2 regions of the Clostridium sulfidigenes genome follow, and region 1 is predicted to be linked to the other one. Evidence: riboswitches for the same ligand, from Rfam matches in the RefSeq annotation. Region 1 holds a riboswitch; the other holds the start of a gene.

Region 1 (5,850 bases):
CTATGCTGAAATTATTAAAACTGAAGATTTGGTAAAAAAAGCTATAGATAAAACAGGATTAGAAATAAAGCCTAAAGATGCAGTTGGAAATTTAACAGTAGTATCCCTAGCTGATACGCAAATTATAGAAATAAAGTATAAGAGCAGCTCTCCAGAAGAAGCTGTGAAGTTAGTATCTGCTATAAAAGATGAGTTTGTTAAATTATCCACAGAATTAGTTCCTAATGGAAATGTACAAGTTATTGAAGAACCTAGGTTTCCATTAAGAGCAGTAAGTCCTAACAAGAGTATGGGGCTTATAATAGCTATAGTATTGGGAGTGTTTATGGGAGTAGGAGTTATCTTCCTTATAGAGTTTATGGATAACACCTATAAAAATAAAGATAGAATAGAAGAAGAACTAAACATACCAGTTTTAGGAATAATACCAAAGATGGACCTATAAAATCTTAAGTAGGATGATTAACACAAGATGGAAACGGAGGAATAATAATTTTGGAAGAACAAGTAATTAGCCTTGGAGAAATTCTAGAAGTGTTAAAGAAAAGGTGGAAGATGATACTAATAGTAACTTTATTAGCAACCTTAGTATCAGGTTTGGTAAGCTTTTTCTTAATAAGTCCTAAGTATGAAGCAAGTACTAAGTTGTTTATAGGTAAGGAAGCAGGGGCTGGAGCAGTAGCGGGTTATGATCAAAATGAAATAGCCATGTATCAAAAGTTAATGAAGACTTACTCTGAAGCTATAAAAACTAGAGATTTAGTAGGTAGAGCTATAAAGGTTGCCAATAGTAATCTAACAGAAGATGAAGTTCTTAAGAAGCTTACAGTGGTAACAGTAGCTGATACACAAATCCTTCAAATTAAAATTGATGATAAAAATCCTAATATGGCAGTATCCTTAGTAGAGGCCATAACTAATGAATTTGTAACTACATCTAAGGCTTTGGTGCCAAATGGTAATATAAAAGTTATAGAAACAGTAAAGGTTCCAGAAACACCAGTGAGTCCTAATAAAAAAATGAACATAGCTATAGCCTTTTTACTAGGAGCAATGGTAAGTGTAGGAGTAAGCTTTTTACTAGAGTTTTTAGATAATACATATAAAAATAGAGAACAATTAGAAAAGGAATTAGATATTCCTGTAATAGGAACTATACCTTACACTGAGCAGTAGAAATTTACAGCAGATAATCTTATTAGATTTTTACTTAAGGAGAGAAGTTAATGTTTATAGTAGAAAAAGATCCCAGGTCTATAGCTTCAGAAAGTTATAGGACTCTAAGAACAAATTTACAATATTCATCCTTTGATGAGGAATATAAAGTAATAGTAGTAACTAGTGCAGAACCAGGAGAAGGAAAGAGTACTACAGCAGGAAACTTAGCATTATCCATAGCTGAAGGAGATAAAAAGGTGGTACTTATAGATTGTGACTTAAGGAAACCATCACTACATAAAAAATTTGAAATATCTAATACTGCAGGACTTTCTGATGTAATAGTTGGAAAAGAGAGTATTTCTATAGTAGGTCATAGATACAATAATAATCTTACCATATTAACTTCGGGTAAGATTCCACCTAATCCATCTGAGATGTTAGGTTCAAAATCCATGAAGGCTCTCATAGATGCCTTAAAAAAGGTTTTTGATTATGTAATATTAGATACGCCACCAGTTCAAGCCGTTACTGATGCGCAGATACTATCTACTAGAGCCGATGGAACATTACTTGTAATTAGAGCAGAAAAAACAAAAAAAGATTCAGTTGTAAACTCTATTAATCTTTTAAAAAAGGTTAATGCAAATATCATCGGCACCATATTAAATGGAGTAGACACTAAAAGAAATAGCTATTATTACTATTATGGTGATAAATAATATATAAAATTTCACTTAAAGGTTGGAGGAGTGCTTATGATAGATTTTCATAGCCATATACTTCATGGAGTGGATGATGGATCTAAAGATGAAGATATGACTGTAGACATGCTTAAATTAGCAAAAAAGTCAGGAACCACAGGAATTGTTGCCACTCCCCATTTTTTTAGGGGGAGGTTTCAAGTACCTTATGAAGAAATTAAAAAAGAAGTAGCTAAATTGAAAATTTTAGCTAAAAATAAGGACATAGATATAGAAATATATTGTGGGCAAGAAGTTTACTATAACAGTAGAATTCTAGAAAGCTATAAGTGGGGTGATATAGGTACCATAGAAAACAGTAGATATATGTTAATAGAATTTCCTTTAAGAGAGTTTTCTGTGGATGAAGTTATAAATGATATCTATGAACTTCAATTAAAGGGAGTTGTACCTATCATTGCTCATCCTGAGCGGTATAAAAAGTTTATAGAAGCCCCAGGATTAATAAATAAATTTATTGAAGAGGGTTTTTTATTTCAACTAAACACAGGGAGCATAACAGGAGACTTCGGCAGTGGAGTTAAAAACACTGCAAAATTATTTGTAAAACATAAATTATATAGCACTATAGGTTCCGATGGCCATAGATCCCAAGTTAGAACCACAGATATGACAGCGGGGATAAAATCTATAGAAAAAATAAACCCTGGATATGTAAGGGAGATGGAGAACATTTCTCAGGAAATCTTCATGAATAATAAGGTTGAATTTAGTGGAGAAAGAATTAGAAAACAAGGTGGGATTTTTAAAATATTTAGAAGATAAGTTGAACATTGTTCAATGTACATAAATTTAAACTGGGTGTATCGGTTGTATAAAGGTCGGGAAATTGGGGGAACTTTTTACAGCTGATAGGGGTTAAATAAAATTCGACATAAATAACTTAAATTTAAAGGGAATTATGAACTGTAGTCTCTACTTGGGCGCTTGGACTACAGGGAGTTAGTAGCGCAACCCACCTTTATCTTGCTAATTCAGGGAAACTATAAGTTTGAAGGGGAAATTTATGGAAAATGAGTTAGTAAAAGATAGCGGTGGGTTATTTTTATCTGGTTTTATAAATTAAGAATTGGTGGGCAGTCTTAATTAAGGGTAAATATAAAAGATGAAGATAAAGTTTTAGGGGGTTATTATATGGCAAATCATAACTCAAATAAGAATTTAATAATTCTAGGAGCTGGGGGCCATGGTCATGTAGTTAAGGAAGTTGCAGAAGCTATGGGGATATTTAATAAAATAGACTTTTTAGATGATAATTCTAATGAAGCCATAGGGTTATGCTCTGAAAATTCGAAATTTATAGACGAGTATACCCATGCAATACCAGCCTTTGGAAATAACAAACTACGTATGGAGTGGATTGAAAAACTTGAGAAGAATAAATTTCAAATTCCAACTTTAATTCATCCTACAGCATATATTAGTCCATCAGCTACAGTTTCTTTAGGTACAGTAGTAGAAGCTAAAGCAATTGTAAATACAAACTCAAAGATTGGAAAGGGCTCTATTATAAGTATTGGAACCATTATTGATCATGATGCCACCATTGGTTACGGATGCCATATAGACTGTGGAGCAGTGGTAAAGTCTAGCTGCATCATTGCTGAATTATCTAAAATTAATAGTGGTCAGGTTATAGAATATAATAGCTTAAAGGGATGAAGTAATAGGTCATAATATTATTTTAATTTAGGGGGGAGATTTATTTGTATTTAATAGTTAAAAGATTATTTGATTTTATACTTGCACTTATAGGATTAATTTTACTATCGCCATTATTTTTGATAATTATTATATCTATAAAACTTGACTCAAAAGGTCCTGTTTTCTTTAAACAAAAGAGAGTTGGGGTTAATAAAACTCATTTTAATATATTAAAGTTTCGCACTATGAGAATAGATACACCTAAGGACATGCCAACGCATCTCCTTAAAAATCCAGAGCAGTATATAACTAAGGTTGGTAAGTTCTTAAGAAAGACTAGCTTAGATGAATTGCCACAAATTTTGAATATAATAGCTGGCTCCATGGCAATAGTTGGACCTAGACCTGCTCTATGGAATCAATATGATTTAATAGCAGAAAGGGACAAGTATGGAGCTAATAACATACGTCCAGGTCTCACTGGATGGGCACAGATCAATGGAAGAGATACAGTATCCATTGAAGATAAAGCAAGATATGATGGAGATTATGTTGAAAATTTGGGAGTAAAAATGGATGTTAAATGCTTCATTGGAACTATTGTTACTGTAATAAAGAGAGATGGAGTTTTAGAAGGTGGAGTTAAGGAAGCAGTGAAAGGGAATGAAGTTGAGGTGCAGAGGGATTCGGTGTCCTTTTGATAAGTTGAGTATGTATAAGCATTAAATCATAGTAATTATGAGATAAATTAGAATAGGTTACACAGTAAAGAAGACAAGGAGTTAACGCAAATGAGGATATTAGTTGTTTGTCAGTATTATTATCCAGAACAATTTAGATTAAACGATATATGTGAACAATTGGTACAAGATGGTCATTCAGTGACAGTACTGACGGGCTTGCCAAACTATCCAACTGGAAAGATACCCAATGAATATCGATGGGGTAAAAAGAGAAAAGAAAATATCAATGGAGTTGAAATAATCCGTTGTTTTGAAATAGGTAGAAGAAAAGGTGCAGTTGGGATGGCATTAAATTATATGAGTTATATGCTGTCAGCTTCTTTAAAGGTACCGTTTCTAAAAAAGGATTTTGATATTATTTTTTCTTATCAACTTTCACCTGTGACAATGGTGCTTCCAGCTGTTATTATGAAAAAATGTTCTAGGAAGCCTTTGTATTTATATTGCTGTGATATTTGGCCTGAATCAATAAAGAATATAATATCAGATGAGAATAGTCTTATTTATAGAATTGTTAAGAATTTTAGTAGATATCTTTATTCAAAGTGTGACGCTATCTCTGTGACGTCAAAACCTTTTATTGAGTATTTTAATCAAGAACACTCAATACCAATTAAAAGGATTTCATATATTCCTCAGCATGCAGAAGATATTTATTTGAAAATGAATTTTACACCAGCAGATGATATAACTGACTTTGTTTTTATGGGGAATATAGGAATAGCTCAAGATATTGAATGTATTTTAGATGCTGCTGAAAAAATCAAGCATATTCCTAAATTTAAAGTACATTTTATAGGAGACGGGTCATATTTAGAAAATAGCAAGTCTATAGTTAAACAAAAAGGACTTGTGAATATAGTAGTTTTTCATGGAAGACATCCATTAGATAAACTGCCGGAGTTTTATAAAATGGCGGATGCTTGCCTTTTAACATTAAAGGCAGATAATTTAATAGGTCTAACAATGCCTTCAAAATTGCAGGGGTATATGGCAGCAGGGAAAGCTGTAATCGGAGCAATTAATGGGGCTGCCCAAGATGTAATTAATGAATCGAAATGTGGTATTTGTGTTAAGGCTAGTGATTCTAAAGCTTTGGCAGAAGCTATGCAAGATTTTATAGAGAATTCTAATAAGTATAAGGATTGTGGTGAAAATGGGAGAAGATATTTTATCAACCATTTCACCAAAGAAAAGTATATGGATGAACTAAAAAAAATATTGAGTAATTTAGTAAAGGAGAAAGAGATATGTTCAAGAAAAAGACACTGTTAATAACAGGCGGTACAGGTAGTTTTGGAAACGCTGTACTTAATCGTTTCCTAAATACAGATATCGGTGAAATTCGTATTTTCTCAAGAGATGAGAAAAAACAAGATGATATGAGGAAGCTTTATAAAAATGACAAAATTAAATTTTATATAGGTGATGTAAGAGATTTAGCTTCTGTTAAAAATGCAATGTATGGAGTGGATTATATGTTTCATGCAGCGGCATTAAAGCAAGTACCTTCTTGTGAATTCTTCCCACTTGAAGCCGTA
Region 2 (5,850 bases), on a different contig from region 1:
AATGCAATATTCCCTAGGGGTTTTAAAACAGGAAGATCAAGAATTCAAAAACACCTTTGTGAGATTTTTTGCAGAAAGTATTCCTGCATTTATGGAAAAAAATAAATCCTAAGCTAAGCTACATAAAACAAGGATACTTGTAATTTTTACATAGCATCCTTGTTTTTACTATTATTTAAATAAATGATATCCATTTCCACCTGTTTTTTTAGCTTTATACATTGCCCTATCTGCTTCTAATATTAGTTCATCAATATCATTAACCTCATTGGGTAATATACTAATACCTATGCTTAAAGATATTTTTATTTGCTCTTCTTTACAATATATAGCTTCAGTAAGATTAGTAATTCTGGAGGCTACAGCTTCACATTCATGGTAACTTTTTATAAAAGGTAGTAATATTAAGAATTCATCACCACCAAACCTAGCAACTATATCCCCATTTCTAGTAGATTCTTTTAGTATTTTAGCTACATGAATGAGAACCTCATCTCCTTTTTTATGTCCATATGTATCATTTATATATTTGAATTTATCAACATCTATAAACATAAGTCCTAAAAGACTATTATTTCTTTTAGCATTATTATAAAATTCATCTGCCATTTTATAAAACAATGTTCTATTCGCTAAACCTGTCAGTCCATCATAATAAGCTAATTTATTAATAGTTTTTTCCTTTTCCTTTAATTCTTTATTTAAAATATATAATTCATTCACATATTTTTTTAGTTGATCAATACGTAAAAATTGATTAGTCACATCAATAAATTCAATAAGTATAAAATTCAAATTATCTTTTTCTATTCTACTTATCTTTAAATTTAAATTTTTATTATTACTTAGCAAATCTTTATGCATAGCTGCCGAAAAAAACATTTTTCTTCCATCATTGATTATACGATTTATTGTATCTTTAAAATAACCTTTATTTAGACTAGGAATAACATCATATATACAACTATTTTTTACTTTTTCCTCACTAATATGGGTTAAACATTCCATATGATTATTCCAAAATAAAATTTTAAAATCTTCGTCTAATATGATTATTCCTTCGTTTATATTATCTAATATATCATATAAAATTCTATCCACAGAAATCATCTTCTATCATTCCTACTTTATTTAATAATTGACTTAATGAACTTAAAGTAAGATTAATTATTATAGCACCCGCTATTTCCGAATCGTCTATTTTAAAGGTTATATATAGCATCAAAATATGCTCGTACTCTTTGTTCTTTATATTTTTTTCAAAATCCACTTTATTAAATACGTTAACTTCTGGTAAAGTATAATTTAATTTTAATTTTAGATAATTTCCTATTTCGCCAATTATTGAATTTAATATTATATTTCCAATTTCCTTTATAATATCAAAATCTATATCAGTAAAATTCATATTACATAGTTGATTTTCATCATTTTCATTTAAACATAGGTTTATAAATGTTCTCATTTTATCCGCTGGGAATATTAAGCTTGCCTTTCCTCTAAGTTCATCTTCAAATGCTATAGAGGATACCATAATAGTTCCTTGCATTACTTGCGGAAGATAATCATCTATTACTATTGCTTTTTCGTTCAAATCTAAGATTTTCAAATTTGGTACATTTAATAATATTTTTTTATTTATTATTTCAGACAATATACTCGCTGATTTACCTACACTTATATTAAATAACTCTTTTAATATATCTTCTCTTTCTACATTATTCTTCATTTTGAACATTCCTTATTATCTCACATATAGATTTTGCTTTTTCTTCAGTAAAGGGCTTGTTTATAAATTCTATTACACCATATGAATCTATTTCTTCCTTTATACTTTTTTGAACATCTGCTGAAACTACAATTATTTTTGCATTAGAATCATATTCATTTATTAATTTTATTAATTCTCCTCCATTTAATTTAGGCATTAATAAATCTACAAATGTGTAATCAGGTTTAATACTTTTGTATTTTTCTAATCCTTCCTCTCCATCCTTTGCAAAATAAGTGTTTACGTCATCTAAATATTTTACAATTAAGTTACCTATTATTTTTTGAGAAAAAGTAGAATCATCAATAATTAAAATATTCATTTTAATATACCTCCTATGTTTAGTTATGGAATAATTCATCCATTATAAAATTAAAACCCTATATTCATAAAAATTATGAATATAGGGTCGGTTGCATCACTAACTCCATACATATAAGATGCCCAAGCTAAATATGTACTTCACAGTTTCCCTTGTATTTTAATCCAATTTAAATTATAACATTTAAATATTATCATTTAATATAAACTGTTTCAATAGTTATTTATCTTAATTTTCAAAGTTATACTTTTATTGGTTAGTTAGTTAATCCTTTATTGGTTTATATATGTGTTATTTTTATAATGAAAACTCTAATTGGTAATCTCTTGGGTCATTTTCATATAGTTCTTTATTTATTTCCTCTGCTTCTTTACAGCCTATTGAAAAATAAAAAGCAATTGTTTCTTCAGCAGAACCTGCACAAATATAAATTTTATCTGCTTTCCACTCTCTTGCAACATTTGCAGAAAGTATGAATAAATTTTTTCCTATTCCTTTATTTCTACATTCTAAGGTTATGAAAAGTTGATCTAATAAAACATAATTAAATTTTTCACCAAAAAATTCACGATTAATTGTTGAAAACCCCAGTAATTTATTATTATCATCAAAAGCAGCAATGGCACTTCCACCACTTAAGATAGTTTTTTTCAAATTTCTGAGATGGTATTCATAGCCGTTTGGCCAATCACAATCTCGGTAATTTATTTCCACTAATTTACGTTTACCATCCACATCTCTCCATGCTTTTCCTATATATTGAGATGGATTCATTTTGTTTATATACTCACATTCCTCTAATTCTAATTTTCTATATATAACATTTCCCATACTTCTACCTCCAAATACTCATGCAAAATAATCCTATTCTATAACACTTTGAACTCCTTAGAAATTTTCTCTTGCCACTAATTTTTACAGTAACTTCACTTTTATATTTACTATTTACATAATACACATATTCTAGTAAAAATCCAATAACTCTAACTTCAGTAAAATCTGTATTCTCAATTAAAATTTTATTTTCAGTGAATAATTATAGAACTGTTATCCCAAAATAGTATAGAGATATGTCTTGGCATCTTTTCATAATGCTTGAAAAATTTTTTTTCTTGCAATTGAATCGACTTTATAAATATTTTAATTTTAATTTATACACCCCATAATTTAAGTATTTATAGGCTTTAAGACATAATTTCAAAACAAATTTTATTTTCAAATTGTTTATTATATAGGTTATTTATGTAAAGGTGACCATTAATTAATTGAAAATTCATTATGCTTTTCCACTTCACATTAGTGAAGATTCATGATAAACTTATTTTTACCAAAGAATTTCCTAGTAACAAATTTAAAGCCACAGAAACTCACTTTTTTTTATTTAACGTTATAGGAGGAAAATATTATGAAGAATCTAATGAAGAAATGGAATGGATTAAGTTTAGTAAAACGTATAATCATAGGTTTAATCATAGGTATTATATTAGCCGTAACCATTCCTAATGTAGCAAAACCATTATCAATCTTTGGATCTTTATTTGTAGGTGCTTTAAAAGCCATTGCACCTATCCTAGTCTTATTTTTGGTAACCAGTGCTATTTCCCAACACAAAAGTGGTCATGAAACCAATATGAAAACCGTTATTATTCTTTATCTTTTAGGAACATTCTTAGCCGGACTTGTAGCTGTTATTGCAAGCTTTATGTTCCCGGTAAGCCTAACCCTTGTAGCTGGGGTAGAAAACATTACTCCTCCTGGCGGTGTAGTAGAAGTTCTTAAAGCATTACTATTAAACCTAGTTGATAATCCAGTAAAGGCTCTTTTCAATGCTAACTACATTGGTATATTAGCTTGGGCAGTAATTCTTGGTTTTGCCTTAAAAAATGCTGCAAGTTCTACAAAATTAATAATTTCCAATGTTTCTGATGCATTATCTCAAATGGTTGTATGGGTAATAAATTTTGCACCCTTAGGAATCATGGGACTTGTAGTTGATACTATCGTTACAAGTGGAATAGCTTCACTTCTTAGCTATGGAAAATTACTTTTACTTCTACTTGGAAGTATGATTTTTGTAGCCCTAGTTGTAAATCCAATTATGGTGTACGTAGCTATTCGTCAAAATCCATACCCACTTGTATTTAAATGCTTAAAAGAAAGTGGAATCACAGCATTCTTTACACGTAGTTCTGCTGCTAATATTCCGGTAAATATGAGTTTATGTGAAGAACTTGGTTTAGATAAAGATACTTATTCAGTATCAATTCCTTTAGGTGCCACAATTAACATGGCTGGTGCAGCTATTACTATTTCTGTTTTAACTCTTGCAGCTGTTCATACTCTTGGTATCCAAGTAGATATTGGTACAGCAATAATTCTTAGTGTACTTTCTGCGGTAAGTGCTTGTGGAGCTTCTGGAGTAGCCGGAGGTTCACTATTACTTGTCCCTCTAGCATGTAGCTTATTTGGAGTCCCAAGTGACATTGCTATGCAGGTAGTTGGTGTAGGTTTTATCGTAGGTGTTATTCAAGATTCTGCTGAAACTGCACTTAACTCATCCACAGATGCACTTTTCACAGCAACAGCTGAATTTAGTAAGTGGCGTAAAGAAGGTAAAAAAATAAATATTTCTAAATAGAAATTAAATACTAGTGTAATTCTTATATAAATATAAAAGCCTCCTTAGATAGCTTATAAACTATCCTTGGAGGCTTTAAACCTTTATAACCACTATAAAAATTAGAATCTAATTTTGTATATCATGAATATACAAAAGGTGATGAAAAAATTCATCACCTAAATATTACTTCTTAAATATTCCAAAAGGTTTTCCAACAGGTAAAAATACTCTTCCAAAGTGAGTATTTAATACTGCTGCTGCTGAACCATAGAAAGATACTAAAGCTATTGCTAACTCAGAATAAGCAGCTAGCATATGCGTTCCATGCTCCATTATTCCAAAAGTTGTTAGTGTTAATCCTAAGAATAGGAAATCTATCAATAGGAATATTGTAAATAACACCTTATGAGTTTCCATAGCACCTATAGTCATAAATATTGTAAAAATTAAATACCCTAAATAAGCAACTCCTAATTGATTTATGTCAGCTTTAGCTGCTAGGGCTGGTCCAAACACTCCATTTTGAATTAACCAAGTAAAACCAACACCATACCAAAAGAATGCATAAGCACCAAAAGCAGTTGCTCCAAAAGTGTTGTTATGCTTAAAATCATTTAAACAAGCCAACAATTGTGCTGTTGCTCCTAAAAATATTGCCCATGGTAATACTAAAGATACTCCCTCTGTTAATCCTAACTTTTGAGATGATGCTACTAATGTTACCATTGCTAGTCCAAATAAACCTATTGCCGACGGATCAGCTACTACTACTTTAACCTTTGTTTCTTGCATAATATCCTCCTAATATAAGTTCACACAAATTTCATACTTTTAAACAATAACAAAAATATTATCCATTGTCAATAAAAATTATAATGTTTACATATTTATAAACTATTACTTTGAATTATATAAAGAACTATCCATCGATATTAATATGCAAAATAAAAAAACCGCCACAATAAGTGACGGCTTAAAATTAATAATTTTCTTTTCTAACTTCGAAATAACTTTGAGAATATTTACATACAGGACAAACTTTAGGAGCTTTTTTTCCCATTACAAGATGTCCACAAACACGACATTCCCACATAGTTTCTTCACCTTTTTCAAATACCTGTTGCATTTCAATATTTT

What was found. A riboswitch is a leader RNA that binds a small molecule or an ion and turns the genes downstream of it on or off. The one in region 1 is predicted to bind cyclic di-GMP.
Region 2: another riboswitch for cyclic di-GMP. It lies ahead of ACTNBA_RS12270 (response regulator); the one in region 1 lies ahead of ACTNBA_RS01880 (PglD-related sugar-binding protein).

The regions. Positions count from the first base shown of each region.
Region 1 covers NZ_JBQHQR010000001.1:373,570-379,419, forward strand. The annotation lists gene ACTNBA_RS01860 (YveK family protein) at 1-445, shown strand, start outside; gene ACTNBA_RS01865 (YveK family protein) at 496-1,176, shown strand; gene ACTNBA_RS01870 (CpsD/CapB family tyrosine-protein kinase) at 1,227-1,880, shown strand; gene ACTNBA_RS01875 (tyrosine-protein phosphatase) at 1,917-2,687, shown strand; cyclic di-GMP riboswitch class II at 2,808-2,891, shown strand; gene ACTNBA_RS01880 (PglD-related sugar-binding protein) at 3,057-3,584, shown strand; gene ACTNBA_RS01885 (sugar transferase) at 3,629-4,267, shown strand; gene ACTNBA_RS01890 (glycosyltransferase family 4 protein) at 4,358-5,584, shown strand; gene ACTNBA_RS01895 (polysaccharide biosynthesis protein) at 5,560-5,850, shown strand, end outside.
Region 2 covers NZ_JBQHQR010000010.1:20,733-26,582, reverse strand. The annotation lists gene ACTNBA_RS12285 (TetR/AcrR family transcriptional regulator) at 1-112, shown strand, start outside; gene ACTNBA_RS12280 (diguanylate cyclase domain-containing protein) at 172-1,101, opposite strand; gene ACTNBA_RS12275 (chemotaxis protein CheC) at 1,094-1,729, opposite strand; gene ACTNBA_RS12270 (response regulator) at 1,719-2,093, opposite strand; cyclic di-GMP riboswitch class II at 2,171-2,253, opposite strand; gene ACTNBA_RS12265 (GNAT family N-acetyltransferase) at 2,391-2,924, opposite strand; gene sstT (serine/threonine transporter SstT) at 3,499-4,731, shown strand; gene ACTNBA_RS12255 (acetate uptake transporter) at 4,897-5,505, opposite strand; gene rbr (rubrerythrin) at 5,693-5,850, opposite strand, start outside.